DNA from 4 places in the Lacticaseibacillus parahuelsenbergensis genome. Region 2 is predicted to be linked to each of the others. Evidence: predicted binding sites of a transcription regulator. Region 2 holds the regulator's gene; each other region holds the start of a gene.

Region 1 (7,502 bases), 1.4 Mb from region 2:
CAATTGTTCGCGTAATTTCTTAGCAATTTGATCATCCGAAAGCGCCAGATGGGTATTTGACAACAGCATAACCCGTGCATCTGCTGGTTCCATCAAGTACTCGCGTTCCCATTGATCTTCATCCGGACCGTCACCCAAAACCCGTAGATACGAGCGCAGGCGCCGTAACTTAATCGCATTCAGCTCAATGTTTGAGTATGCATCGTTGTGGAAGAAATCAACCCACTTAGGGGACGGATTGTCGCGCCGCAACCGCATGATCGCATCGTTGGCTCGAACCGCTTCATCGGCACCCAGAAAAGCATGCACGATCTCGGCATTTTGGTAGTGGCGATAAGCTTCAATGCTGGCACGCAAAGCATGTAACGAGCAGGCGTGAACAGCAATGCCCATCAACATATCGTTGTAGAAAAGCCGTTGTGGTTGCTGGCCCATGATATCGGCGTAAACTTGGGAAGCACGTCGATACAAATGATCCCATGCGGCGTATTTGGTATCAATTAATTGCGTGATTTTGGTAAGTTGCTCATCAAGTGACACATCGCCGGTTAACCAGTTCATCTGCTCAAGCTGCGGATAATGACCCATCCATGCTTTAACGACTTTCCGAATGAGATACGGGGCAAATTCATCGCCGGCTTTTTGATCATCATGCGGACCATATTGGATAGGCGACTTGAAATAATCTTCATAAATGTCAGTAATCTTTTTTTGCGCCTCAGAATAATAATGGTTGACATAGTCTTTGATAATCTCGTCTTCGCTGCGAACCTGGAAATCGCGGCGCCACGAGCGGGCAACTTCGCGAATGAATAAAATGTGCGGCTTGACATTGCCGACGTTGATTAATTCCAAAGTGTCCATGTCGGCTTTCCTGACTTTTTCAAGCTCTGCCGCGACAAAATGTGGGCTATTCGGCAATAATGTCAAAAAGCTGGATGCCTGCAAATCATGGAACGTCACATGATAATAAATGCCGCGGGCACGATGCGCCTTGTTAGGAATCGTCAGAACCGGTGACCGCGGATCATCATCCCATTGCCGGCGTGATACCATCTTGCCATAGCCGTTGTCGGCCCAAATCTCAATGACATCTTGCGGCAGTTTCAGCAAACCTTGATTGAACAAACCGGTTAATTCGCCGTAGATGCTGACAGAACACTGCGCACCTGGATCAAGTTCCTGCACCATGTCGTATTGAAGCTTGATGGTGTCATTAATGACCTTAGCCTTTTCCTCATCCGTCCACTTGTGCGTCGTATCGTCTGCCCAGAATGGCCGGTCGCCTTGGCCGCGGAACCCTAAGCCGTAAACGACTTCATGGCCGCGTTGTTCCAAAATACTGTCGTGCCAGAGCTTCTTAAAGAGTTCCGGATACTTAAGATACGAAGCTTCAAGATTCGGATAAACCCGGGCAAACATCTCCGCGCCAAGTGGTTCAGCATGATGATGCGCAATAATCAAGCCCATATCCCGCGCGCCGGCACGATGGAACCGACTCTCTTTGTCGGTACCGGGTACGATCAGGTTGCCGCCAATCCGCAGCAACGTTTCGTAAATCCGATCCCACACATACTCTTTTGAATCATGATCCTGCCAGTCTGCGATCAGGAGTTCATCATTAACAAACCAGCCGCGGTATTTAGTCTGAAAATCAGGTAACTGCTGACTGAAATCAGACCAGATGACACTTGCCTGTTTCTTAATCGGCGTATCCATGAAATACCAGAAATCATCAATGCCTAGAACTTCACGGGAAACTGCCAGCGCGCCATACATCAACCCGCGAGTAGTAGCCGCGGTAATTTCAACTTTCTGTGGATCAACATAATGCATTGCAAATGCATCAGGTACTTTCTGATCGGCCTTTGGTTGCAACACCAAGTCAATCTGATTGGTATCGGCTTGTGAAGTCGTTACCTTTTGAATATCCCGCTGTAAAATATTGACGGCATTCTTCAAAACCGGATCCGCCATATTGTCAGTCGAGACACTTGTATTTCTGGAAATTACAAATGTTTGATTTGCCATACACAACTCCTTCTCTCGATGAAACCAGCTAAAAAACTTAACACTGCAAGCACCCGTTGTCATAAGGTACTCGCCAACTTCTGTGATCTGATATATTAGAACCTTAATTACAAGATGATTGTAGCGCTTGCAGTAACCGCTTCCAATAAACTGCTTTCTGCAACCATTGAACTGGTTACTGTTGTGTGAGCGTGAACAAGCGCTGAGCGTGAGCCGGCGCGCTTAGAAGTCGGAGTGTAAGTGGCCTTGGGCGTGATGGCCCGGGCTTAGGCCATTGCGACCAAGGTCCTTACACGCAGACTTCTGCGCCGGCGAACGCGTTATAGAACACGACAGTCCAACAACACCCCAATTGCCAACAATAGAAAAAGCTGCCTCCATACTTCCCCCACCGCAAAACCTCTCGCCCACCCAACGCAAAAAAACCAACCCAAAACAAAAAAGCCAACCGCCTCCGCGAATAATCGCGAAACCGATTGGCCTTCCAACGTATACATACTGCTAAAATCTATAATTTTCTACCAAACAACCATCAATCCCGAGCTTCTGCCCGAACCGGATCGACCAAAGCCTGACGATGCAAGCCATTCCGAGCACGCAGCGCATACAAAATGGTCACCGTATCAACGACTTCCTGCAACATCGCGCCAATAATCGTTGGGATAACTCCGAAACTGGCGATGACCATCAAACCGGTACAAATTGCAATCCCGATCAGCACGGACTGTTTGGCGATCACCATAGTTTCCTTGGCAATCAAGGTTGCCGCAGCGACCTTAGCCAAATCGTCACGCAGCACAACGGCATCGGCTGATTCACTGGCCGCCGTTGCGCCGTGTGCGCCCATGGCAATTCCGACATCGGCAATCGCCAATGATGGGGCATCGTTAACGCCATCGCCAACCATGACAACCGGCCGGCCATTTTTAGGCAGTTTATCCAATACTTCGATTTTCTGTTGTGGCAACTGCTCAGCATAAACCTGGTCAATACCGACTTCTTCAGCAACTTTATCAGCAATCGACTGCTGGTCACCGGAAATCATGATCAAGTTAGCATCATTCAGTTCGTGCAACTTGGACATCGTTTCTTTTGCTTCTGGCCGAATCTGATCGGAGAAGGTAATGGCACCGGCGTATTTACCGTCAACGTTGACATAAACCGCCGTCGTATTGATAGTATCCGTTGTCCCGGCAAACTCTGCTTTACCGACTTTAACCTTATGACCATCAACCGTCGCATTCACCCCGAAACTCGTAGCTTCGGAAACATCGGTCGCTGGCAGACGATCAGCAACCGGCACAGCATCGGTCAGGGACCGGGCCAAAATGTGGGTTGACTGGCCTTCTGCACTAGCCGCCAAGTTCAACAATTCATCTTGTGAGAAACCTGCTTGTGGCAAGATCGCTGCCACTTTTAAAATACCGCGTGTCACCGTACCGGTTTTATCAAAAGCAAACGTCCGGGCATCGCTTAGCTTTTCAAGTGTGGTACCTGACTTGACGATAATCCCGTTACGACTGTTGCGGCTCATGCCGGAAACCATCGCAATCGGTGCCGCCAAAATCAGTGGACATGGCGAAGCAACAACGAGCACTTGGGCAAACCGAACCGGATCGCCTGACAAGTACCAGCCTAGACCGGCAATCACATAAGCGATCAAAGTGAACGGTACCGCATAGCGATCGGCCATCCGGACAAAATGCGCTGGCCGTGCTTCTGATTCCTTAACTAATTTGATAATCCCTTGATACTGACTATCTTCGGCACGTTGGGTAACTTTAACGGTTAACGCAGCATCACCGTTAATTGTCCCGGACATGATATCAGTACCTGCGTTTTTGGCAACTGGTTTAGACTCACCGGTTAAACTGGCTTCATCGACCAAACTCTCGCCTGCCAAAACCGTACCATCGACTGGAACAACTTCCCGCGGCTTAACCAAAATCGTTTCACCGACTTGGACCGCATCAACATCAACATCTTCAACGTGACCATCAACCATGCGATGAGCCGTTGTCGGTGCATTTTCCAACAACTGTTTCAATTCGCTGCTGGCTTTTGTCGCAGCAAAATCTTCCAACGCATCGCCGCCGGTTAACATGAGCAACACAATCATCGATGCCCAATATTGACCGACTGCCAGCGTTGCGACAACCGCCGTAATGGCTAATAAGTCAACCCCAAAGTTACCGGACCGAATTGTTTTCACCATGCCCCCGAACATAATCAAGGCGATAATCGACCCCATCACCGTGATTAGCCCCTGAGCAATCAATGGCTGTTTTAATACGAACGCAAAGACCAGCGCAACGGCACTTACAGCGAGCACCATCATTAACTGCCAGTTCTTCTTCATTGTTGCCACTCCCTTTTCCTAAGTACCTTAATTATAACCATTACAATCTGAAAAAGCAATCCTTTTTAGAACGAATATAATCTGGCTTGGAAAATGTTTTTCACGCAACGCTCAATTCAGTTTGGACTAACTTACTGGGACAGATCCCCTTTAACAGCGCGCCCCTTTGCCGCTTTAAAGGCAATGATGTACCTGCTTTATTTTTTGGCACCCCTAATATTTACCTTCCATTATACGCCTTTGCAGGTAAAAGATTCGCGGATTGAAGCTTATTTGTGCGTCAATTTCACATGAGATTGGGAATGGTTCGAAAGAATCCGCTGCCAAGATGATCTCTGAATCTTATACGTGACACTTCTGCTTTAACGCGCTCGCCAGCCCAGCTTTCGATAACGCGCTCCCCGGCGCAGGGGTCTGCGTGTAAGGACCTCAGTCGCAATGGCCTAAGTTCGGGCCATCACGCCTGAGGCCACTTACACTCCGACCCCTAAGCGCGCCGGCTCACGCTCACACGAAAAAAAGATTCCCACCGGTTTCCCGATGAGAATCTTTGTCATGACTTGTGTTGCTAGGCAAACAGATCCGAATTAGTCAATCGTGATCTGATGGTTTCCTTCTTGATCGCCTGTCAACTTAGGCAGATCAATCGTCAAGACACCATCAGTGACTTTAGCGCTGATCTTACCCTCATCAACATTTGGCAACCGATAGCTGCGGCTCATCCGACCATAGCTGCGTTCAGACATCAGCATATTGCCTTCGTTGTCTGAATGATCAGCTTGCTCTTCATGCTTAACCGCAACACTCAGAATGCCATGATCGTAACTCAGATTAATGTTTGGCTTCTCGATACCGGGAACATCCACCTTCACAACATATGACTTGTCATTTTCCTGAATATCCGTTTTCAGCAGGCGACTGCTATCACCACCACGACTAGGCGTGAAGCTGTCAAAAATATGCCGCCCTAAATCATTGAAGAATGGATCATCCAACCAATCATTGCGCCGCATAAGATCATTAGCCATCATTGAAAACTTCCTTTCAATATAGTGAGCGTGAGCCAGCGCGGTTAGAAGCCGAAGTATAAGCGGCCTTGGGCGTGATGGCCCGATCTTGGCCATTGCGTCCAAGGTCCTTATACGCAGGCTTCTGCGCTGGCGAACGCGTTATGGACATTGACGTCATTACTGTTCCCTCAGAACACCTAAAGTATAACACAAAAATTAGCACTCGTCATGCACGAGTGCTAATTTTGTTCTTCTAATCTTTGCTAACTCACAGTTTCTGTCCCCGAAACTCGCAACAACGATCCGCTATTTAGCAAATCTTGCCGCCCAAGGATTTCATTTCTTCACGCCGCTTGTCATCGGATTGCGGTTTTGCCGTCACGTGGTTCAGTGTCACCGCGCCGTCCAAAATGCCGCTATCATCGCGCAAAGCTAACGAAGCATTCTTGAAATCAAGCGTTAGCCCGCTGCCGAAATAATCCGTCTCCGGATCACCGGTCGTCAATTTGAAACCGGCGTCGTTTTCTAGCGGCAGTGCATAATCCTGATCGTCCGTATCCGTCACGACAATTTGGTACTTATTGCCAATGGCACAGGAACCGCCTAATTTGGAATACTTACTCGAACCATCATCCAATGCCAGGAACAAATGTTGATCCTTGGCAACATGGTTGTTCAAATAAGTCACCGCAGCTGGTTTGATCGTGATCTTCATGTTGGACCATCCTTTCAATACATTGTGCACAACTTATTTACCATCTTTATGGTATCCAGTTTGTCCACAGAAGTCAAATTCCGAGTTTTTCGCAATCAACAACAGGTTGTCCACACGGGTTATCCACATGTGCGTAACTTGACACCCAAAATATAGTATGAAGAACTGAAATTGACACCAAATAGACGATTCGAAAAATTCAAGTAAAAAATTTTTCGAACGCAGTCATCCACAGTTTTCAATCGTTCGATTTCACAAACTTCAGCGCACCAATCCCGCTCCCACGGCTGGGAACAAACGTTTTGTCACAAGTCAAAAAAGTTTATCCACAAGTTATCCCCAGATCGGTGGACAACTTAATCACACCCGAAAATCTTAGTTATGAACAGTATCCACAGAGTTATCCACAGGTCAATGAGCACTTTTACCAAAAAGTTACCCACTCTTGACAAAACTTTTTCTTGAACTTTTCCACAGGTTATTCGCTAAACTTTCGTTAAAATTTGGGGAAACCGCTTCCGACTAACTACGCGAATGAGTCGAAAAAATCCCCGATCAAGAACCGAACATTCTCAATCGGGGATCTTCTAATTTAATTCTTTAAATCGCTGGTCGTCTGAGTCAGTTTAAATGAAACGGTTTGTTGCTGACCTTCGCGATACACGGTGAGCTTAATCGTATCGCCAACCTTGTGCTTATACAGTTGTGTGTGTAACTCAGCTGTGTTGGTAACATTGACACCATCCAGTGCGGTAATGACATCATACTTCTTCATCCCTGCCGTCTTGGCGCTGCTGCCACTGGTAAAGCCGGCAACCACGACGCCACCGGTGATGCTAGATGGCAATTTCAGGACTGACTTTTGCTGTGTGGCAGAAACGGTGGATAAGTCGCGAACCTCAACGCCAAGCGCTGGCCGAACGACTTTGCCGTTTTGTACAAGCTGGTTGATGATCGAAACCACTTCGTCACTTGGAATTGCGAAGCCCATGCCTTCGATTGTGGCACTGTCAGAACTGCTGCTGGAACTACCGGATAGCTTCATCGAGTTAATCCCGACGACCTGCCCGGCTAAGTTAATCAGCGGGCCACCGGAATTTCCTGAGTTAATCGCGGCATCAGTCTGAATAACCGTTGCCTGGCCAGTTGTATTGCCGTTACTGTCCGTGACATCAATCGTTCGGCTCTTGGCACTGACAATCCCCTGGGTCACGCTGGTCGCGTATTGTGAACCCAGCGGCGAGCCAATCGCTAAGACAGTCTGCCCGGCTGCAATCTTACTTGAATCGCCAAAACTTGCGACGGTGGTGACCTTGCTGCCATCAATGGTCAGAACCGCTAAGTCAGACGTTGAATCGGTTCCGACTAAGCTAGCCGTCAACTTGGT
Region 2 (7,502 bases):
AGGCCGCACGTTTCTGGGGATCAGACAGGACCTGATAGGCTTCATTTATCTCTTTAAACTTTTGCTCTGCACCTGGTGCGTGATTAAGATCGGGATGATATTTTTTCGATAGCCTGCGAAAAGCCTTACGAATGGTGTCATCATCGGCATCCCGGCTCACACCGAGCGTCTCATAATAATCTTTCTGATCCGCCATGAGTTCCTCCTCGATTCAGATCGTGACTGAAAATGCCAATTCAGCATAGCATAATTCAAACAAAAAGCCAAAACCGCGCCGCGGCTTCGGCTTTTTGCTGATGATCTGCGACCTTACTTCTTATCGTCGTCAGAAACATCCTTGTAATCGCCATTGATGGTATCATCGTCAGACTTCTTGTCGGTATCGCCTTGCGTTGCACCGGTTGCAGCACCACTCGCAGCGCCGCCTTGTGCCTGCTGATTCTTCTGGGCGTTTTCATAAAGCTTAACGGTCATGTCCTGAACCAGCTTGTTCAAGTCGTCCCGCTTTTGCTTCATGTCATCAAGGTTGTTTTCTTGTTGCGCTTTCTTCAAAGCTTCCTGAGCATCCTTGACTTTCTTGATGTCTTCTTCAGGAACCTTGCCGTCAACGTCCTTGAGCGTCTTGTCGGTCTGGAAGAGTAACTGGTCGACATCGTTCTTCAAGTCGACTTCTTCCTTACGCTTTTCGTCGGCTTCGGCGTTTTCTTCGGCTTCCTTCTTCATGCGTTCGATTTCTTCATCGGACAAACCGCTGGAACTCTTAATGGTGATGTTCTGTGACTTGCCGGTGCCGAGGTCTTTGGCAGAAACCTGAACGATCCCGTTCTTATCGATATCAAACTTGACTTCGATTTGCGGAACCCCACGTGGTGCCGGCGGAATATCCGTCAATTCAAAGCGACCAAGCGTTTTGTCATCCGCTGCCATTGGCCGTTCACCTTGCAGAACGTGAATGTCAACGGCAGGCTGGTTATCAGCTGCAGTTGAGAAGACCTGGCTCTTGGAAGTCGGAATGGTGGTGTTACGATCGATTAATTTGGTGAAGACGCCACCCATGGTTTCAATACCCAAGGACAGCGGCGTAACATCCAACAGAACAACATCCTTAACATCACCGGAAATGACACCACCTTGGATAGCAGCACCCAAAGCAACAGCTTCATCAGGGTTGATACTGTGATCTGGGTCTTTGCCGGTCCATTCTTTAACGGCTTCCTGAACCGCCGGAATTCGTGTAGAACCACCGTTTAAGATAACCTTGTCGATGTCAGCGTTGGTTAGCTTAGCATCCTTCAACGCATTTTCAACCGGTTGCTTGGTCTTGGCAACCAAGTCAGCGGTCATTTCGTCAAACTGAGCACGCGTCAAAGTGCGTTCCAAGTGCAACGGTCCATTAGGGCCAGCAGAGATAAATGGTAGACTGATCTGGGTCTGGGTAACGCCAGACAGATCCTTCTTTGCCTTTTCAGCAGCATCCTTTAAACGTTGCATGGCCATCTTGTCCTTAGACAGGTCGATGTTGTTGTCCTTCTTGAATTCGGAAACCAACCAGTTGATGATCTTGTTATCAAAATCATCCCCGCCCAAATGGGTATCGCCATTGGTTGACAGAACTTCAAAGACGCCATCACCTAATTGCAGAATGGAAACATCAAAGGTCCCACCGCCAAGGTCATAAACCAGGATCTTTTCATCCTTGTCGCCTTTGTCCAAGCCATAAGCCAATGCTGAGGCGGTTGGTTCGTTGATGATCCGCTGTACATTCAAACCGGCAATTTTACCGGCATCCTTGGTAGCCTGACGTTGGCTGTCATTGAAGTAAGCCGGCACGGTAATAACGGCATCCTTAACCGGTTCGCCCAGATAGTCTTCAGAAAATTTCTTGATGTATTGCAGAATCATCGCTGAAATTTCCTGAGGGGTGTATTCCTTGTCGCCAACCTTAACTTTGTAGTTGGCTTCGCCCATGTGGCGTTTGATCGAAACAATCGTATCCGGGTTGGTAATTGCCTGACGCTTGGCAACTTCACCGACTTGAATTTCACCATCTTTAAACGCAACAACAGACGGTGTGGTCCGATTGCCTTCAGGATTTGTAATGATCTTTGGCTGATTGCCTTCCAAAACCGCAACAGCTGAGTTGGTGGTTCCTAAGTCAATACCAATAACTTTACTCATATTGTTATACCTTCTTTATTTTCAGTTTAATTATTTAGCAACAACGACCATAGCAGGGCGTAAAACGCGATCTTTGAGATAATACCCTTTTTGCAGGACCTGCGCGACAGTATCAGCTGCGTGTTTGTCATCAGCCGCGACTGTTTGTACGGCCTGTTGGGTATTCGGGTCGAATTTTTCGCCGGTGCCATCAATAGCAGTGATGCCGTTTTCCTTCAAAGCACGCTCCAAATGGTCATAAACCATTTGGACACCCTTTTTTAGTGAAGCAGCACTATCATCTTTGGCCTCGGTTGCAAGCGCACGTTCAAGATTATCGACAACTGGCAAAATCGCCTTTGCTAACTTCTGGCCATCGTACTTCAGCAGCTTCTGTTGCTCTTTTTCGAACCGATGATTCATATTTTGAATCTCCGCGGCTGCCCGCAGATATTTATCTTCGAATTCATCACGTTCTTTCTTCAACTGCTCGCCATCATGTTGGCTGCTTTTTAGTTGGTCATTGAGATCAGCGATGCTTTCTTTCAGAATGTCTTCTTTAAGCGAAGATCCTGACGCTTCAGCAGGTTGTTTTGCCTGTTTGTCGGTATCTGCTGCGGTTTGCTTTGCTTTTTTTTCTGCCATGGTATCCTCCCTTTAAACCATATTTGCTGGCATTCATGGATCCACACAACAAATATTTTTTAATTTTTATTGATCAAAGTTGGCATAATAATCCGTCAACCGTTTTGCCAGCTCTTCACGGAAAACATCCAGCAGTCCGATCATTTTCGAATAAGGCATCTGTGTCGGGCCTAGCAAGGCGATCATCCCAGTGCCGTGGTCACCAACATCGTAGCTGGCGGTGATTAAACTGAGGTTGGCCAAATCAATTGGCTTAAGCTCTGGCCCCAAACGTACTTGAACCGGCGTTTGACGAATCGGTCCGCCAAGCAGTTCCGTCAGATCACCGTGATCAGCGTCAATCAATGACATAATCTTTTTCAGTTCATGGATATCGGAATCGCCTAGGTAATCCATCAGATTCAACCGCCCGCCAACGTAAAAGCGCTCGGACGCAGCTGATTTCAAAACGTTACCGAAGATATCCAAAAAGCCTTCAGGACTGGTTAGATACTGCATTAACATCGAAGGCACATCGGTTTTCAGCCGCTGTGCAACTTGAATTAATGGCAGTCCAACGAGTTGATCATTGACAATTCGAATCGCCTTTTCGAGCTCATCGGATGAGATGTTTTGCGATACGGTAAAGACCTGGTTTTCAATGTTACCGTTATTCGTGACCAAAATCGCCATGACTTGATGATTGCCTAATGGAACAAGGCGAAAACCTGTCAGCTTGATATTGGTTACTTCAGGTCCCAAGCTAATGGCCGTGTAACTCGTCAGATTGGACAAAATTTGCGCACTTTGCGCGACAATCTCATCCATCTTATTGTACCGCTGGCTAAATGCCTGCTTGATAGTCGCCAGTTCTTGATGCGAAACACGCACCGGTTCAACAAGGTGATCGAGATAATAACGATAGCCTTGCGTTGACGGTACGCGCCCGGAACTGCTGTGGGTCTTGGTGATCAAACCGGCATCTTCTAGCGACGCCATATCATTACGGATTGTGGCGGAACTGACATGAATGGGCAACTCGCGCATCAATCGCTTTGAACCAACCGGCTCTCCGCTTTCAGTAAACAGGCGGATGATTTCTTTTAAGACGAGCACTTGCCGTTTCGTCAACATTTTCTCACCTCACCTTTAGCACTCGTTTCGCACGAGTGCTAATACACTGAATAATATACCAAGCACCGTTAGCAAAGTCAAGGCGACATTGCTAAAATCTTCAGTGTTTTCGGTGTTTCTAGCCAGTGGCGGCCATTTTTTAAAGAAAAAAGAGCCGTTTAAATAAGCGGCTCGTCAAGCAAAAACTGTTGAAAGACTTCGTTGCCTAAAAACTTGCCCTTGTTAGTCAGCCGGATGAAGCCATTATCGCGCTGTAACAAGCCTTGGCTTTCCAACTCAGGTACGGTCTCGCCATAAACGGCATCAACGGTCAGATGATAGCGCTGATAGAAGCGTTTTTCACTTACGCCGCGCATGGTTCGCAAACCAAGAAACATTTCCTCTTCAATTTGTTCGGACACCGGAACCAAGTGATGGGCCAAAACCGGTAAACGATCGGTGTGAAGCGGCGTTAGGTACTGTTTGATCGGACCATAATTGTGATACCGATCGCGCCCAAGATAACCAAACGCACCAGCTCCAAAGCCAAAATATTTGTCATTTTGCCAGTAAAGCAGGTTGTGTTGGCATTGATAGCCATCCTTGGCAAAATTGCTGATTTCATATTGATGTCTGCCATGTGCTTCCATTAGATCAATGGCATCCTGATACATATCGGCTTCGACATCCTGCGTTGGCAAGCGCAATTTGCCTTGGCGCATCAAATTATAAAAGATGGTTTTCCGTTCAAGAATGAGTGAATACGTCGAATAATGAGGTAAATCCAAATCGAGTGCTTTTTGTAGACTATTTAAAAAGTCGTTCCGGCTTTGACCAGGTAATCGGAAAATCAAATCAATCGACAGATTATCAAAACCGACTTTTCTGGCATTGGCGATCGCAACATAAACGTCCTTAGCGCGATGAATCCGTCCGATCCGTTTGAGGACATCGTCGTTAAAAGACTGAACCCCGATTGAAAGTCGATTGACACCATAATCATGTAAAACCTGCAACTTATCGGTCGTCAGCAAATCATTGGGGTTCGCCTCAAACGTGAATTCACCAGAATCGAAGTGCAAGATGTCGCGAATGCCTTGGCAAAGTGTTGCTAACTGTTTGGACGTCAACGTTGTAGGCGTTCCACCACCGACATAGACCGTTTCGATTTTCTCATCAGGATGCTCAGCCATGACCATCCGCATTTCCTTAAGCAACATCGCAACATAGTCATCAACCGGCTGACCTTCAATGAAGACTTTATTGAAATCACAGTAGTAACAAATATGTTCGCAAAACGGAATATGAATATATGCGCCTGCCATTTTAACCCTTCCTCGCGAAATACTGACGGACCGCCGCTTCATCTTTCTTTAACTGGATAATCAAACCTTCTGCATTGGCAAATTTCACTTCACCGCGTAGATAGTGGTACCAACGAACCTGAACAGTTTTGCCATAAATCATACGGCTAAAATCCAGCAAATTAATCTCAAGCGTCACATCGCGATCACTGCCAAACGTAACATTACGGCCGATCGAAGCCATCCCCAGATACCAAGTACCATCCACGTTTACTGTCACGGCATAAATCCCGATACCAGGAAGCCGCTGCTGACCTAATGTTGCCAGATTAATGGTTGGAAAGCCAAGTTCTCGACCACGGGCTTCGCCATGCACCACTTTGCCAGTCGTTAAATAAGCGTACCCTAAAAGCTCGTTTGCCGTATCGATATCCCCTTGATCCAACGCATCACGAATCCGGGTCGAGCTGATTTTTGCACCATCTTCGGCCAACTTAGGTACGCTAACAACTTCAAACCTGCCATGCGCGTAGTCGGGCAGCAACGCCATATTGGCAATCGCGCGTTTACCGTAAGTATAGTCAAAACCGGCCACAACTGTATCGGCTTTCAGGCCCACCAAATATTGGTCAACAAACGCTTGCGGCGATAAGGCAGCAAATTCTGGTGTAAAGTGAACAAAATACAACAAATCCACGCCTAATTGCCGCATTAAATTAATCTTTTCGTCACGCGTTGACAGATACTGAATCGTTGTTTTACTAACGCCGCGATAGACAACAGCCGGATGAATATCAAATGTCATCACGGCTAACGGCAATTTTTTGGCTAAAGCAATTTGCTTTCCTGCTTTAATCACGGCTTGATGGCCGCGATGTACGCCATCAAAGAAACCCAGCGTTAAAACAATGGGCTGTGGCGGCGCCGCTGATGCTTGCAACGGTGGGTGAATATCAATGACTTCCATCAAAATTATCTCTCATTCTTCTCATTTGCTAAAAACATAATATCCGGGCGATACTGGTGTTTTTCGAACCGATAAATGGCTTTCAAAACGCCATCGTAATGCAGCCGAACCCGTGGTCCATCCAACTGAAGGGTCAAAAATCGGCCGTGTCGGACATCGTCATACTGGTCGGCTGTCAAATCAACTTTCGGCAACTCAGCAAACGCAATATCAATCGGTTGGATCACTGACGCTAAGGTGCCGTCAGCAATATGTTGCCCCAAGGCTTCAAGACTGACCGCTTGGGCTAATGTAAAGCCGCCGCTTTTAATCCGCGTCAATTGGCTCATTACCGCAGCGACGCCTAGCGATTGGCCAACATCAACTGCCAAGGTTCGGATATAGGTTCCCTTAGACACCGCAGCCTCAAAACGAAAACGTTGGATCCCTTGAGTTGCGTCGAAAATCGGTTCACTGGTTCGCTCAAAGCGTTTTACCGTTACCTGACGTTTTGGCCGTTCAACCGACTCACCTGCCCGGGCATATTCATACAACCGTCTGCCATTGACTTTGACTGCGGAAAACATCGGCGGTACTTGGGTAATTTCACCTGTCCATTGCGTGAGCACCTGATCCAGTTCATGTACCGGTACCGGCTTCACCAGCGGCGTTCGTTTCACCACCTCGCCATCAAGATCTTCAGTGGTCGTGGCAAAACCAAGGGTGATTTCGCCGGTATAAATTTTGCCACTGGCCATTAATTGGGGCACAGCTTTGGTTGCCGCGCCAATCGCGAGCGGCAAAACACCGTCAACGTTTGGGTCAAGCGTGCCGGAATGACCGATTTTTTTAATGTGAAGAAGCTTGCGTGCATGATAAACGGCATCGGCACTGGTCATGCCGGTCGGTTTATACAGCGGAAGAATGCCGTTCATGAATTCGGTCCCTTTCAGTTTTCAGAATTAAAAAACGTTAATTGTTGTATCTCATCAAGCTTTAGGCTTGGTATACATACTGCGATGATGCTTGGCATGGACCGCATGGCGCCATCCCGCCCAAATGAAAATCAACACCACCAAAATCGAAAAGAGCCAGTCCGGCGTTTTAACGTTGATCATAGGCAAACTCAATCCAAGCTTGATGGCAATGAGACCAACAAGGACATACGCCGCGGTTTCCAATTCAGGTACCCGGTCAATGAAGGTCGTGATCACTTGGGCAACGATCCGCATCGCCAAAATACCCAGGCAGCCACCGATTAAAACAATGACCGGATTATTGGAGACGGCCAAAGCTGCCAAGATCGAATCCACCGAGAAAACAATATCGAGGCTTTCAATTTGAAAAACCGTACCCCA
Region 3 (7,502 bases), 660 kb from region 2:
CGTTTCTTTTTCCTTGTTCGGATTCTCATCCATCGAAACATGCATCGCAATGACATAATCGCCGATGGACTGCGCGTAATTCAGCGCGGCGCGGGTCACCCGCGTCACATTGCCGACAAGCACAATGACGGTGCTGCCATCGTACTCATGCTCTTCAACATCTGCCGGCAACCGTAACTGCGCGGCCACTTTACGATAATGATCATGAATCTTGTAAAACATAAAGATCGCAAGCGGCATCACGATGAAGAACGGCCAGATATCAAACAGCCGATAAGCAAATAAGATGACCAGAATCGCGAACGAAATTAATGCGCCAGAAAGATTGGCGACCGTTTTGCCAATCCAGCCCTTGCCGCGGTGCCGGAACCAGTGAATGATCATCCCGGTTTGCGACAACGTAAACGGAATGAACACGCCTACCGCATACAACGGAATCAAGCGTTCCGTGGAGCCTTGGAAAATGGTGATCAACGCCGCCGAGCCCAGCGCCAAGGTCAAAATCCCATTGGAATAACCCAGCCGATCACCGCGATCCAGGTACATATGCGGCATAAACTTGTCCTTAGCCAAGTTAAACGCTAAGACCGGAAAAGCCGAAAACCCTGTGTTGGCAGCAACCGCCAAAATTAACGCGGTCGCAAATTGAACGACATAATACATGATGCCGGTGCCACCAAATGTTTCCTTGGCAACCTGTGAAAGTACCGTCACCTTCGCCATCGGCACTAAACCGTACCAGTAGTTCAAGAACGTGATCCCGGCAAAGAAGAAGCCCAGAATGCCGGCCATAATCGCTAGCGTTTTAGCTGCATTCTTTTCCTTAGGCAACTTGAAAAACGGCACCGCATTACTGATCGCTTCAACCCCGGTCAGTGAACTGGACCCGCTGGAAAACGCCCGGAAGATCAACGCCATCGACACGCCGGGGATGGCTGCACCGACTAACGAGGTTGCTTTATATGGGATGGCGCCACTGACAACCTGATAAAGTCCCCAGACAATCATCACGGTCATCACAAGCACAAATAGATAAACCGGAATCATCAGGAAGTTAGCCGATTCGCTCATGCCGCGTAAGTTCATGCCCATCAAGATAAAAATGATGATCAGCGAAATCGCCACCTGATGGCCATACAGCGCAGGAATCGCACTGGTGATCGCCTCGGCGCCGGCCGAAACCGAAACCGATACCGTCAGCATGTAATCAATCAGCAACGAAGCGCCGGCCGTTAAACCGGCGTTGCGACCCAGATTCTCGCTAGCAACAACATAGGCCCCGCCACCACTAGGATATGCGTGGATAATCTGCCGATATGAAAGTGTCAGTGAAATCAGCAAGACTAAAACAAACGCCGCAATCGGTAACGAATACCAAATTGCCGCAGCCGACAGTGTCGTAAGGACCAAGACAATCTGCTCGGTCCCATAAGCCACACTGGACAAAGCATCTGACGACAACATCGCCAGCGCTTTGAAGATGTTAAGCTGTTGACCACCTTCCTCGGAAGATTTCAAAGGCCGCCCAATGAACAGCCGTTTCAAGTGCATCATTTTCTAAACTCCTATTAACCCACACCGGTTCAAAAATTTTAATGAATCGTAAACAAACATGCATTAGTGTACTCTAAATTTCGGCTTACGCCTACCTTGTTTCATCTTAACTTATATGTGTCGCCAGAAACACCGGTTGGATTGATATTTGTCAGCGGGTATGGTTCGGAAAAAGCCGCGATCAGGCACTGCTCTATAAAGAAGCTAAGGGGTTCCGTTGACTGCTAAGTTCTGTAGCGCGTTTGGTAGCCCAGAAATTCAGGTGCAAGAACCTCAACCCCAATGGCAAAAACCGCCATTGGGGTTGAGACTACTTACGCTTTATTTAAGCACACCGGTTCACGCTCACTTTAACGCGTTCGCCGGCGCAGAAGTCTGCGTATAAGGACCTTAGGCGCAATGGCCAAAACCGGGCCATCACGCCTAAGGCCGCTTATACTCCGACTTCTAACCGCACCGGCTCACGCTCGACCATAACGCGTTCGCCGGCGCAGAAGTCTGCGTGTAAGGACCTTGGTCGCAATGGTCAAAGCCCGACCATCACGCCCAAGGCCACTTACACTCCGACTTCTAACCGCACCGGCTCACGCTCGACCATAACGCGTTCGCCAGCCCAGAAACCTGCACATAAGGACCTCGAGCCTGAATGGCCAAAGCCCAGCCATTCAGGCTCGAGGCCACTTATGCTCCGGTTTCTAACCGGGCTGGCTCACGCTCACTTCTCGATAATAACCACATCATGCACTTTCAATTTACGATGGACTTCATGTTCGATCTCGCTTTTGGCGGCGTGGTCGATTTTTAGCTCGGTTTTTGGTGTGTCTGGCAATAGTTTCTCGAGGACAAAATCAATTTCGGCATCTTTGATGGTGCGCTTGTCATGAGTCAGGACAATATCGATTTGGTCGAAACCTTCCACATAATAAACATGCACCGATCCTAGCGTGTAAAGTTCGAAATACTTGACTGGCTTGCGACTGTATAAAAAGCGCATGGTGTGCGGAAGCATCTTGTGTAAACTGGCATTAAGCCGAATGGGATTTTGAATCAATTTCATATAACTCGTCCCCTCTTATTTGACATGGAAAATAGCAACGTTAACTGTTTACCAATTTTATTTTAACAAGGAAAGGTGGTCAATGCCTATGATAACGCTTGGCACGAGTTTGAAGGGTACAAAAGACGTGCCATCATACGTTCGCTAGCCCAGAAATTGGCTGGCTCACGCTCACATATAAAAAACACCAGCAAAGTTCGCTGGTGTTTTATTTGTGTTCTTCTTTTTAAGGATAGGACGAAATTACATCATGCCGCCCATGCCACCGGCTGCCGGGTTTGCACCTGCAGCACCCGCGTTGTTATCCTTTGGTTCTGGCTTGTCAGCAACAACCGCTTCAGTGGTCAGCATCAAAGCAGCAACTGATGCAGCATTTTGCAATGCGGAACGGGTAACCTTGGTTGGGTCGATGATACCTGACTTAGCCATGTCTTCCCATTCACCGGTTGAAGCATTGTAACCAATGCCTTGCTTTTCCTTCTTCAATTGTTCAACGATGACAGAACCTTCGCGGCCAGCGTTTTCGGCAATCTGGCGAACAGGTTCTTCAAGGGCACGCAGAACGATGTTGATCCCGGTCTGAACGTCGCCTTCTTCTTTCAAAGCAGCGACTGCAGGGATGACGTCAACCAAGGCAGTACCACCGCCGGCAACGTAGCCTTCTTCAACGGCAGCACGGGTCGCGTTCAAAGCATCTTCGATCCGATACTTACGTTCCTTCAATTCGGTTTCGGTTGCAGCACCGACCTTGACAACCGCAACCCCGCCGGCTAACTTAGCCAGACGTTCTTGCAACTTCTCACGATCGAAGTCGCTGGTTGTGTCGTCAATTTGCTTCTTGATGATGTTAACCCGTTCAGCAATGGCATCCTTGGAACCTGCGCCATCAACAATCGTGGTGTTGTCCTTGGTAACGGTAACTTTGCCGGCACGACCCAATTGTTCAATCTTGGTATCCTTCAGATCCAAGCCAAGATCGGAACTGATCACGGTGCCACCGGTCAAGGTTGCAATGTCTTCCAGTTGTGCCTTGCGCCGATCGCCAAAGCCAGGGGCCTTAACTGCAACAACATTGAAGGTACCACGAATCTTGTTAAGAACCAGGGTTGGCAATGCTTCGCCGGCAACATCGTCAGCAATGATCAACAGTGCCTTACCTTGTTGAACGATTTCCTGCAATAGTGGAAGGATGTCCTGAATGTTGGAAATCTTCTTATCGGTAATCAGGATATATGGATCGTCCAGATCAGCTTCCATTTTATCATTGTCGGTTACCATGTATTGACTCAGATAGCCGCGATCAAACTGCATCCCTTCAACAACAGAAAGTTCAGTGTCGATCCCTTTGCTTTCTTCGATGGTAATAACACCGTCATGGCCAACTTTTTCCATGGCGTCCGCAATCAGATTGCCGACTTCTTCATTGGAAGATGAAACCGAAGCAACCTGGGCGATTTCCTTCTTGCCGTTAACTTTGTGGCTGATCTTGTGCAGTTCGTCAACCGCTGCCTTGGTTGCCTTTTCGATACCTGTCCGAATGCCAACAGGGTTAGCACCGGCAGTCACGTTCTTCATACCTTCGCGAATGATGCTTTGTGCCAGAACCGTTGCGGTTGTGGTACCATCACCGGCGATATCGTTTGTCTTGGATGCAACTTCCGCTACCAACTTAGCGCCCATGTTTTCGTAATGGTCTTCTAAGTCAATTGACTTGGCGATCGTAACACCGTCGTTGGTGATTTCCGGTGCGCCATAACTCTTATCCAAAACAACGTTGCGGCCTTTTGGTCCTAAAGTTGTTTTTACTGTGTTTGCTAATTGATCCACGCCACGCAGCATGGCGGTACGTGCATCCTCAGAGAACTTAATTTCTTTTGCCATTGTTTTTATTCACCTCAAAATTGATCGATTATTTTTTACGCAATTGCCATAATGTCTTTTTCGTGCAGTACGAGGTAGTCTTGACCTTCATACTTTACTTCAGAGCCGGCGTATTTGTCGTATAATACAGTATCGCCAACTTTAACGGCCATTGGCAGACGCTTGCCTTCCGGTGTCAAAGCGCCTTCACCTACTGCGACAACTTTGCCGGTTTGCGGCTTTTGTTTGGCATTATTGGCTAAAACAATGCCGCCAACAGTCTGTTCCTCTTCTTCAACGACCTCGACAATCACGCGATCTCCTAATGGTTTTAACAAGGCAATCCCTCCACATTACATTTTTTGATTTAGCACTCGCTATGTCTAAGTGCTAACTACAAAAGTAACTATAACGAGTTTTCCGGGTGAATGCAACCCCAAAACCCGGGAATGTTATACTAATTTCAGATATTTTTTCAAAGGAGTCCCCTATATGTCACTGCAAAAACATGCCTTTTCCGTTGTCGGTGCTTACCTCGTCACGTTTATCGCTAACCTTTTGATTTTCCAATTCATGCCGGTTGGGCGGCTCAGCCTTGGTATTGTGACCTTAATCAGTGTCATCGCAATGATTGCTGCGGCGTATAGCGAACGGCAACTGGTCATTGCCAACGCGATTGAAGCCCCTGGCGTCCTCGCACCACAACAGCGCGTTTTCTGGGGTGTCATCGGCATTGCCGGCGTCTTGGCTGCTCAGTTAGTCGGCTCATGGCTTGAAATGATCCTTTTTAAAATGCCGCAAACCAATAGCCAGATTCATCAGCAGCTTTCCAGTATGACCACCAATCCCTGGTACTTTTTGGCAATCGGCCTCGCCATTCCCGTTCTGGAGGAGCTGGCTTTTCGTAAAGTATTGTTCGGTAATCTGGTTAATGTCACTGGCGTTTTCGGTGGCGCTTTGATCGCCAGTCTGTTATTTGCCGTGACTCAACCAGGCGGCCACTGGCTCAGCGCGACCTTAGTCGGATTGGTTCTGGCCTATGATTACCGTCACACCGGCGCCATCAGCACTGCCATCATCGCCCATGTCGGTGCACTATGGGTGGTCTGGCTATATTACATTGCCCACGCGCTGTAAACGTAATCGAATATTAATCTCGTTGGCGCATTCAATCTTCTATAATGGAAATAATGTTTTTATAAAGGAGCCGTTCAAAAATGGAGACCCGTTCAAATCACCGCCACCGTCAACCGCCTAAACGTTTTCGCTGGGGACGCCTCATCGGCTTAATCGTCATTGTCGGCCTGTTTACGGTTGGCGCCTATGCCCTGCGCCTCTATAGCCAGGCAAAATATGCCATCGACAATACATACCATGCCACCAAACACGTCAGCACGGACATCGCCCAAAAGAAACCATTTGCAGTACTCCTGCTCGGGGTCGACACCGGTGCTGAAGGACGCGTTGAAAAGGGCAACTCCGATACCATGATTGTGGCCGTCGTCAATCCGAAGACCAACAAAACCACCATGGTCAGCATTCCCCGCGATACGGCTGCTGAATTGATTGGCACCAAAGAGTTCAATATGCAGAAAATCAACGCTGCATACAATGTCGGCGGTTCTGATATGGCCATCAACACAGTCTCTAAACTTGTGAATGTGCCGATTTCTTATTATCTGACGATCAACATGGGCGCGCTGGAAAAAGTCGTCAATGCGGTCGGTGGGATTGACGTTGATGTTCCGTTTTCATTCCAGGATCCTTACACCGGTAACCAGAAATTCAAAAAGGGTCGCATGCATTTAAATGGCAACATGGCACTTGCCTACTCACGAATGCGCCACGCTGATCCGGAAGGCGACTATGGCCGGCAAAAGCGCCAGCAACAAGTCATCAAGGCAATTTTGAAAAAAGCCGTTTCTGTCGGATCGCTTGGTAACTTCACCAAACTCATGGACACGATTTCTAAAAACATTGCAACTAATCTGAGTTTTGCCGATATGCAAAGCATTTTCATGAACTATCGCGGCGCTGCCAAAACCATCACAACCGATCATCTCAAAGGGGTTAACGCCTGGGTCGGCGACGGTGCCTATCAAATCGCATCCGATGCCGAAATGCAGCGGGTTTCCGATAAACTGCGCAAAGCACTGGGCCTGCAAACCGAAACCATCAGCAACGAAGAAACCAAACAAAATGCCAAGAATACTCAGTTTGATTTCAAGGCGACGACCGATCAAAATTACATTATCTTCACACCGTATGACCGTTAACATCCCTGCAAGTAAAAACCGCCTGCCGACTTTTTTTCGTCGGCGGCGGTTTTTTAGTGGCGTAAAAATTTGCTTCTGCCTGCTCAGTGCTATCGAACCATCAGCTGTTCTTGCGCACGCTCACGATGCAGCCACCAAAGACCAAGCGCGAGAACACCGATAATGGAGACACTGTAGGACAGCAATTCATTTTGGAACAGCCAATCCCCAAAATTGTAAGGGACAACAATCAAGGCATAGACAAAAATGACCCAGCGGAGTTTTGGTAACAATAGGATGTCGCCTTCGTTTTCCAACGAAATGCGGTCAAACAACCACCGGGTGATCCAGTACCCGGCAGCACTGGCTACTAATGCCATAGCAAATAGGAAAAGAAAGAACTGATCGCCATGTGACCAGAGTGACCGATAAGACTGGTTAGTCATCACCGTCTTAATTAAAAAGCGCTGAACGGCACTCATGCCAAGCCAACCTCCGAGAAGTCCAAAGACAAACATGCCAAATAAGGAGGCAAAGATACTGCCAACTGCAACACCAGCAGTGAACATAAAACTATTAACCGCTAGATTGGTCATGAACAGTCCCAAAATATTTAAGCCACTGATTCCGACATATGCAGCTGGAACACCAACGTTATAGCCAAGCAAAGTGATACAAATACCGATCGTCGTAGCCCCCAAAAGGCACGCAAGCCCGTACCAGTAGCGAGTGGTAAACAATTGCCTCCGTTTAAATCGACTTTTAAATATAGCCGC
Region 4 (7,502 bases), 210 kb from region 2:
CCGCTTAGTTGCTGGCTTACCAAATTTCTAAAGCTGTTGGTGACATTAATTAGTCGCATGGTCAGGCCCTCCATTTCTCTTCCTACTGGTTTTATTATAAAACAATTTAAGGAAAAATAATATTATGTACAATCGAAAGCCCGCGAACATTTTGTCCGCGGGCTTTCTGTCTTTGTATCAATCATCCTGATCGTTATGATCGGGTGATGTTTGCTGGTTGTTACTTTTTACTGGTTTTTGAAGGCGTTTCGGCTTTGGCTGGTTCGCCAACCGTAATTTCACCATTGCTGATGCGGGCTTCAAGTTCCTTGGCATCCGGATGATCCAGATAGAAGTCGGCTACCCGATCTTCAATCTGTTCTTGGATAACCCGCCGTAATGGCCGCGCACCCATGGATGGATTGTAACCCAGGCTGACCAGCTTCTCTTTGACCGGATCGGTGACATGAATCGTCAGGCCCTGACTCTTGAGATTATTGTTGGTGTCAGTGATCATTAAGGAAACGATCTTCAACAAGTCATCTTTAGAAAGTGGCTTGAATTCAACAATATCATCGAACCGGTTGAGGAATTCCGGCTTGAAGTAATTGCCAAGCTGATCCAGAACGCTGTGCGTCTTGCCACTCAAGGTTGCACCAAAACCGACATTAGCCTCGGCGTCAGTTGATCCGGCGTTGGACGTCATGATGATGATGGTGTCCTTGAAGGAAACGGTACGGCCTTGCGAATCTGTCAAGCGGCCATCATCCAGAATCTGCAGGAACATGTTCATAACATCGGGATGGGCTTTTTCAATTTCATCTAACAAAATCAGACTATAAGGATTCCGACGAACTTTTTCAGTTAACTGGCCGGCTTCCTCGTAGCCAACATAGCCTGGCGGTGACCCGATCAGTTTGGAGACGCTGAATTTCTCCATGTACTCCGACATGTCAAACCGAATCATGGCATCTTCCGAACCGAACAGTTCTTTGGCCAGCTGCTTGGCCAGCTCGGTTTTACCAACACCGGTAGGCCCAACGAAGAGGAAGGAACCGATTGGCCGGCCGGTCTTATTGAAGCCAATCCGGTTACGGCGAATGGCTCGCGCAACCTTGTCAACCGCCTCGTTTTGACCGATGACGTGTTTTTCAAGATCGCTGGCAAGGTTCTTCAACTGTGCCTGTTCTTGTGCTTTCAGTTCACCGACAGGAATGTTGGTCTTTTCTTCGACAATCTTTTCCATGTCCTTTTCGGTGACAGTTGGCACTTCATTTTCAGGGAGATTTGATTGCTTCTTGGCCATGTCTTCTAATTTCGTGACTTGATCGCGATAGAAGGCGGCTTTTTCGTAATCTTCCTGTTTCAGTGCTGCCTGCTTTTGATTCTCGGCATCCGCAATCTTGGTTTTAATCGTTTCAGGATCAACGGTCGCAATCGTCAGATTCTTGCGAGAACCGGCTTCATCCAACAGGTCAATGGCCTTGTCAGGCAAAAAGCGATCCTGAATGTAGCGGTTGCTGAGTGTAGCTGCGGCTTCAATCGCGGCTTCCGTGTACTTAACGTGATGGAAGTCTTGATAACGCGGCTGCAAGCCTTTTAGAATTTTAATGGTTTCGTCAACGCTAGGTTCTTCAACCATGACTGGCTGAAGTCGCCGAGCAAGCGCGGAATCTTTTTCAATTTGACGATACTCGTTGCTGGTGGTTGCGCCAACCAGTTGCAATTCGCCACGAGCGAGGGCAGGTTTCAAAACATTGCCTGCATCCATGCCGCCTTCAGCGTTGCCGGCACCGACAATTTCGTGAATTTCATCAATAAATAGGATAATGTTCTTATTTTGTTTGAGTTCATCGATCAATTGTTGCATCCGCTGCTCGAATTGACCACGAATACCCGTTCCTTGAACAAGGGAAACGACATCGAGACGAATGACGTGACGATCCTGTAGCTTTGCCGGTACGTCGCCATTGGCAATCTTCAATGCCAAGCCTTCGACGACAGCGGTTTTACCGACACCGGCTTCACCGATCAGAACCGGATTATTCTTCGTCCGGCGATTCAGGATTTCGATCACCCGCGAGATTTCTTTGTCGCGGCCGATGACCGGATCAATTTGGCCTTTGCGTGCCTGTTCGGTCAGATCAATACCGAATTGACCCAGCAATCCCTTACCACCATTGCCATTGCGGCCGTTGTTACCATTGCCGCCGCGTCCTGCCTGAGTAGGCGGGATCTGCGCGTTAGGCTGTTGCGGCCGATCCATTCCCTGATTCATCGCACGGAAGATATCATCTAAGCTCCCGAACCCAAACGGATCAGTAGCATTTGTTGGATTCATATTTCCTCCTGCTTGTTTCTTGAGTAATTGATAACAGTTTTGGCAGAGATTGATCTCCTGCCGCGTACCGTTAACAACGGTTGAAAGATGAATAGTGGCTGGATTCTTATGACAGTTTTCACATAACATTTTGTCACAACCTTCCTGTCTAAATAGGTGCCACATATAGTCGAAAAAGGTTTGACCTTTCTTGACCTATGGCAATAGTATACACCCTCATGTTGAGAATGCAAGCACTCGACACACAAGAGTGCTAAAAAGTTCCAAATATTTCAGTGATATCAGGCATTAGCGCTTTTTCAATGCCTACTTTTATGCTAACCTTATGGAGTGAGGTGAGGCAAATAGATGACTCAGGATTATGTCGCTTTAATGGATGAGTTAAAGACTGGTCAGCGTGACAAGATCACGGTGACGCCCGAAACATTCATGGCGTTTCGGGCGGCATGGACAAATTATCCCGATCGTGAAGAAATTGTGGGGACGGCCAAACGCGATGGTGTCATCGAATACCATTACCGGTCAGTTGATTCCCGCTAAATAAGCGTCAAATCTCATGTGACGCTTGTGGCAAGCTACAAAAAATGGTAAGGTTTACATGAATTGTTTTAGGTGTTAGTGTGCCTATAAACTATTCGGAAAAACACTAGAAATCTAGTTAATATGAAGGAGCAGATCAGTCATGGAAAAACGTGAATTTAACATTATTGCAGAAACCGGGATCCACGCACGTCCGGCAACCTTGTTGGTACAAGCAGCCAGCAAGTTCAACTCAGACATCAACTTGGAATATAAAGGTAAGAGCGTTAACCTGAAGTCCATTATGGGTGTTATGAGTTTGGGTGTTGGCCAAGGCGCCGATGTTACCATTTCTGCTGAAGGTGCCGACGAAGCAGACGCAATTGCTGCTATTACCGATACTATGAAAAAAGAAGGCTTGGCTGAATAATGGCTGAACATTTGAAGGGAATCGCTGCTAGTGATGGGATCGCCACAGCGAAGGCCTATTTACTGGTTCAACCTGATTTATCATTTGACAAAAAAACGGTTGATGATCCTTCAAAGGAAATCAATCGGCTGAAGCAGGCACTTGATCAAAGTAATGATGAGTTAAAGGTTATCCGTACAAAGGCCGCTGAATCGCTTGGCGAAGAAGAGGCTCAAGTTTTTGATGCCCATATGATGATTTTGGCTGATCCTGACTTTACCGGTCAGATCGAATCCAAGATCAAGGACGAAAAAGTAAATGCCGAACAAGCTGTGAAGGAAGTTTCCGAATTCTTCATTCAGACCTTTGAAGGCATGACTGATAATCCATATATGCAGGAACGTGCTGCCGATGTTCGCGATGTAACAAAGCGTATTATGGCGCATTTGTTGGGTCGTACATTGCCGAATCCGGCGTTGATTGATGAAGAAGTCATTATCGTGGCTCACGATTTGACCCCTTCTGACACGGCACAGCTCAACAAGAAGTATGTGAAGGCATTCGTCACTGATATCGGTGGTCGGACGGCCCACAGCGCAATCATGGCGCGTTCATTGGAAATTCCTGCTGTTGTCGGAACCGATGACGTCACCAAGAAGGCCCAAAACGGTCAATTGATTTCCGTTGACGGTCTGACTGGTGAAGTGGTCATTGATCCTTCGACGGATGAGGTTGCCAAATTCAAGCAAGCTGCTGAAGCATTTGCCAAGCAAAAGGCTGAATGGGCGCAACTGAAGACGGCGAAATCCGTGACGGCTGATGGCAAGCATTTTGATGTTGCGGCTAACATCGGGACCCCTAAGGATCTTGATGGTGTGCTGGCAAATGGTGCTGAAGGTATCGGCCTGTATCGTACCGAATTCCTTTACATGGATTCTTCCGAATTGCCGACTGAAGACGATCAGTTCGAGGCCTACAAGAAGGTTCTTGAAACCATGAATCCAAAGCCGGTCGTTGTTCGGACAATGGATATTGGCGGGGATAAGCATTTGCCGTACCTGCCATTACCGCAAGAACAAAACCCATTCTTAGGTTATCGTGCGATCCGGATCAGTCTTGATCGTCAGGATATTTTCCGTACCCAATTACGTGCTTTGTTGCGCGCGTCTGCATTTGGTAATCTGCGGATCATGTTCCCGATGATCGCAACCATTTCCGAGTTCAAACAGGCTAAGCAGATCTTCACAGAAGAAAAAGACAAGTTGGTTAAGGATGGCGTTAAGGTATCCGACAACATTCAGCTTGGCATTATGATCGAAATTCCTGCTGCGGCAGTTCTGGCTGATCAGTTTGCTAAGTATGTCGACTTCTTCTCGATCGGGACTAACGATTTAATTCAGTACTCAATGGCGGCTGATCGTGGGAACGAACATGTTTCTTACCTGTATCAACCATACAACCCATCGATCCTCCGGTTGGTCAAGCATGTGATTGACTCAGCCCACAAGGAAGGCAAATGGGCTGGCATGTGTGGTGAAGCTGCTGGTGATCCGATCATGGTTCCGTTGCTGCTTGGTATGGGACTTGACGAATATTCCATGTCTGCAACTTCTGTTCTTAAGGTGCGCAGCTTGATGAAGCGGCTCTCCACCGAGGACATGGCTAAGATGGCCGATGTTGCTCTAAATGAAAATATTTCGAATGACGAAAATGCGGACTTGGTTAAAAAGACAACCGGTCAGTAATGACGTCATGATTTGAAGAAGGCTGTCATCCCAAATAGGGTGGCGGTCTTTTTTAATTGCTTTAAAGCTTTGGCGAGAGCTTTGTCATTTCTTTTAAGTGGCTTGGTAAGTAGACGGCAATGCCTGGGCAGATCGTATTTACCTGGTGCACATGCAGCATTTTCAGAAAAGTGGTATGGTTATTATGTAAACTAAAAAGGTCGAGCCGCGATGCAGATCTGTGATAGTAAGTATGGTGGTTCACCGAATGAGGGGGAATTGCATGTATTTACAACATCAAACAAAAACAGGCTTGCAGCGCAGGACTGGTGCTTTTTCCACTGCGCGTGTTCGGTTACGACTAGTGGCGCTCATTTCGACAATGGGCGGGCTTCTTTTTGGCTATGATACCGGCGTCATCAATGGCGCTTTGCCGTTTATTTCCAGTGAACTTAAATTAGCACCGGGTTTACAAGGATGGGTCACCAGTAGTTTAACGTTAGGCGCGGCATTTGGCGCTGTGTTGGTCGGCCGAGTTAGTGACCGATATGGGCGTAAACGTTTGATTACCGGATTAGCCGGTTTATTTTTTCTCGCCACACTCGCTTCTTCACTAGCGCCTAGTGCTGGTTGGTTGATTGGGGCCCGGATGGTCTTGGGGCTGGCAGTCGGTGGTGTTTCGGTTTTGGTTCCTAGTTTTCTGGCTGAAATTGCGCCAACGAATCGGCGTGGTCGGCTTGTGACCCAAAATGAATTAATGGTCGTCTCTGGGCAACTGCTTGCGTTCATCTTGAATGCCGTTTTAGGGACGAATTTTGGTAATGTGCACGGTATTTGGCGGTGGATGATCGTCTTAGCCGTGATTCCGGCTATCTTGCTAGGTGTCGGTACCCATTTTGTTCCCGAGTCGCCGCGTTGGTTAATGATGAAAGGTCGTCAGCAGGATGCCAAAGCCAGTCTTGCGGTTTTGCGAACGCCGCAAGAGGTTCCAAATGAGCTTGAACATTTAAAACAGACGATTGCAAAAAGTGCAGAACATAAAAAGGTCAAGCCGGTTGATGCGCTCAAGGTTAAGTGGATTCGTCGACTATTGATGATTGGTATCGGCTTAGGCGTTATCCAACAAATCGCTGGGATTAATGTCATGATGTATTATGGAACATCAATTTTGCAGATGACCGGATTTGGCCGCAACAGTGCATTGATTGCCAACATTGCCAATGGCGTCACGGCGGTTGCTGCCACAATTGTGACGATGCAATTACTTAAACATGTGCCGCGCCGACCATTATTGATTATTGGTTTAATCGGTACGTCGCTGGCAATTACAGGTGTGACATTTGCTTCCCGTTTGCCGGCAGGATCGCCGCTGCGTTCCTTTACAACCATTCTGATGATGATGCTCTTTCTGGCCTTCTTCCAAGGAGCGATTAGCCCGATGACTTGGCTGCTTATGTCGGAGATCTTCCCGGAACAGTTGCGCGGCCTTGGTATGGGCACAGCGACCTTCTTCCTGTGGTTAGGTAATTTTGCGGTTGGGGTGCTTTTCCCGATTGGTTTGGCACAAATGGGGATGTTTTGGACGTTCGTTTGCTTCATTGTGACGAACATTGTGTCCTTGTTGTTTGTCGTTATCTTTGTCCCGGAAACGGCGGGGAAGTCGTTGGAGGCTTTGCACCGTGAAGAAAAGGCGCGGTTGAGTCGGTGAGTGAAAAAATTCATGTTGCAAGATTGCAGCTGTTCTGAAGTAGGCTCACGTTCCATAAAACGCGTTCGCAGGCCCAGAAACCTGCGTGTAAGGACCTCTCAAGCATAAATGGTAAAAGACAGATCAGTTTCTGATGCACTTAAAAACGCGCTCACCAGCCCAGAAACCTCCACATAAGGACCTCAGACCTAAATGGCCAAAGCCCGGTCATTTAGGTCTGAGGCCACTTATGCTCCGGTTTCTAACCGGGCTGGTTCACGCTCTGCTCTGGGTAAAATATTTGCCCTTTCTCCAAAGTCTGGTAGGATAAAGTTGTATCAATTAATTCGATGAACCTTCACAAAGGGGAGCCATTGGCTGAGATCGGGGAGACCCGGACCCTTCGAACCTGTTCGTTAATGCGAGCGTAGGGATTTGTGAACGGTCGGAAGCGACCTTCTTTGTGAGTGGGGATTCACTAGGAGGCTTTTTTTATGCAACAACATAAGCGTCTGGTTGTTATTTTGGAAACAGCGATTATTGCCGCGTTTGCGATGGCGCTGACGTATATTCCGCATACCACCGGTGTTTCGGCGATTGAGTTGAATTATGGCTTGATTCCGATCGCTGTTTTGGCGATGCGGCGTGGGGCGATTCCTGCCGCATGGGCTGGCTTTGTCTGGGGCATTCTTGATTTGATTCTGCGTGGCCTGAGCGGTGGCAGTGTTCTGAACCCGATTCAGGGCTTTCTTGAATATCCAATCGCGTTCACGCTGGTTGGTTTGATGGGCTTGACCTATGCTGCCTTTCAAAAGAACGTTCGCGGCGGTGAAAAGGTAAAGG

The links. Region 2 encodes HrcA, which represses chaperone genes, less so after heat shock. Its sites were predicted from a motif close to TTAGCACTCNNNNNNNNNGAGTGCTAA; they were not measured.
Region 1: a site for HrcA is predicted at 5,617-5,643, ahead of LACPH_RS13725 (Hsp20/alpha crystallin family protein). Genes of this name have one in related genera too.
Region 3: a site for HrcA is predicted at 4,839-4,865, ahead of groES (co-chaperone GroES). Genes of this name have one in related genera too.
Region 4: a site for HrcA is predicted at 2,551-2,577, ahead of LACPH_RS08245 (ATP-dependent Clp protease ATP-binding subunit). Genes of this name have one in related genera too.

Annotation. Positions count from the first base shown of each region.
Region 1 covers NZ_CP132482.1:2,940,296-2,947,797, forward strand. Annotated here, with positions in the region: gene LACPH_RS13715 (glycosyl hydrolase 115 family protein) at 1-2,031, opposite strand, end outside; gene LACPH_RS13720 (heavy metal translocating P-type ATPase) at 2,564-4,390, opposite strand; gene LACPH_RS13725 (Hsp20/alpha crystallin family protein) at 4,978-5,418, opposite strand; gene LACPH_RS13730 (iron-sulfur cluster biosynthesis family protein) at 5,711-6,115, opposite strand; gene LACPH_RS13735 (S1C family serine protease) at 6,708-7,502, opposite strand, start outside.
Region 2 covers NZ_CP132482.1:1,538,535-1,546,036, forward strand. Annotated here, with positions in the region: gene dnaJ (molecular chaperone DnaJ) at 1-196, opposite strand, end outside; gene dnaK (molecular chaperone DnaK) at 310-2,178, opposite strand; gene grpE (nucleotide exchange factor GrpE) at 2,209-2,802, opposite strand; gene hrcA (heat-inducible transcriptional repressor HrcA) at 2,869-3,915, opposite strand; gene hemW (radical SAM family heme chaperone HemW) at 4,074-5,219, opposite strand; gene ribF (riboflavin biosynthesis protein RibF) at 5,221-6,165, opposite strand; gene truB (tRNA pseudouridine(55) synthase TruB) at 6,171-7,079, opposite strand; gene LACPH_RS07250 (DUF475 domain-containing protein) at 7,134-7,502, opposite strand, start outside.
Region 3 covers NZ_CP132482.1:2,198,377-2,205,878, forward strand. Annotated here, with positions in the region: gene kimA (potassium transporter KimA) at 1-1,554, opposite strand, end outside; gene LACPH_RS10250 (DUF1827 family protein) at 2,270-2,611, opposite strand; gene groL (chaperonin GroEL) at 2,855-4,492, opposite strand; gene groES (co-chaperone GroES) at 4,528-4,809, opposite strand; gene LACPH_RS10265 (CPBP family intramembrane glutamic endopeptidase) at 4,964-5,608, shown strand; gene LACPH_RS10270 (LCP family protein) at 5,689-6,747, shown strand; gene LACPH_RS10275 (sodium/glutamate symporter family protein) at 6,837-7,502, opposite strand, start outside.
Region 4 covers NZ_CP132482.1:1,748,084-1,755,585, reverse strand. Annotated here, with positions in the region: gene LACPH_RS08250 (DUF1827 family protein) at 1-59, opposite strand, end outside; gene LACPH_RS08245 (ATP-dependent Clp protease ATP-binding subunit) at 221-2,449, opposite strand; gene ykzS (protein YkzS) at 2,669-2,860, shown strand; gene LACPH_RS08235 (phosphocarrier protein HPr) at 3,003-3,269, shown strand; gene ptsP (phosphoenolpyruvate--protein phosphotransferase) at 3,269-4,993, shown strand; gene LACPH_RS08225 (sugar porter family MFS transporter) at 5,256-6,680, shown strand; TPP riboswitch at 7,014-7,111, shown strand; gene thiT (energy-coupled thiamine transporter ThiT) at 7,154-7,502, shown strand, end outside.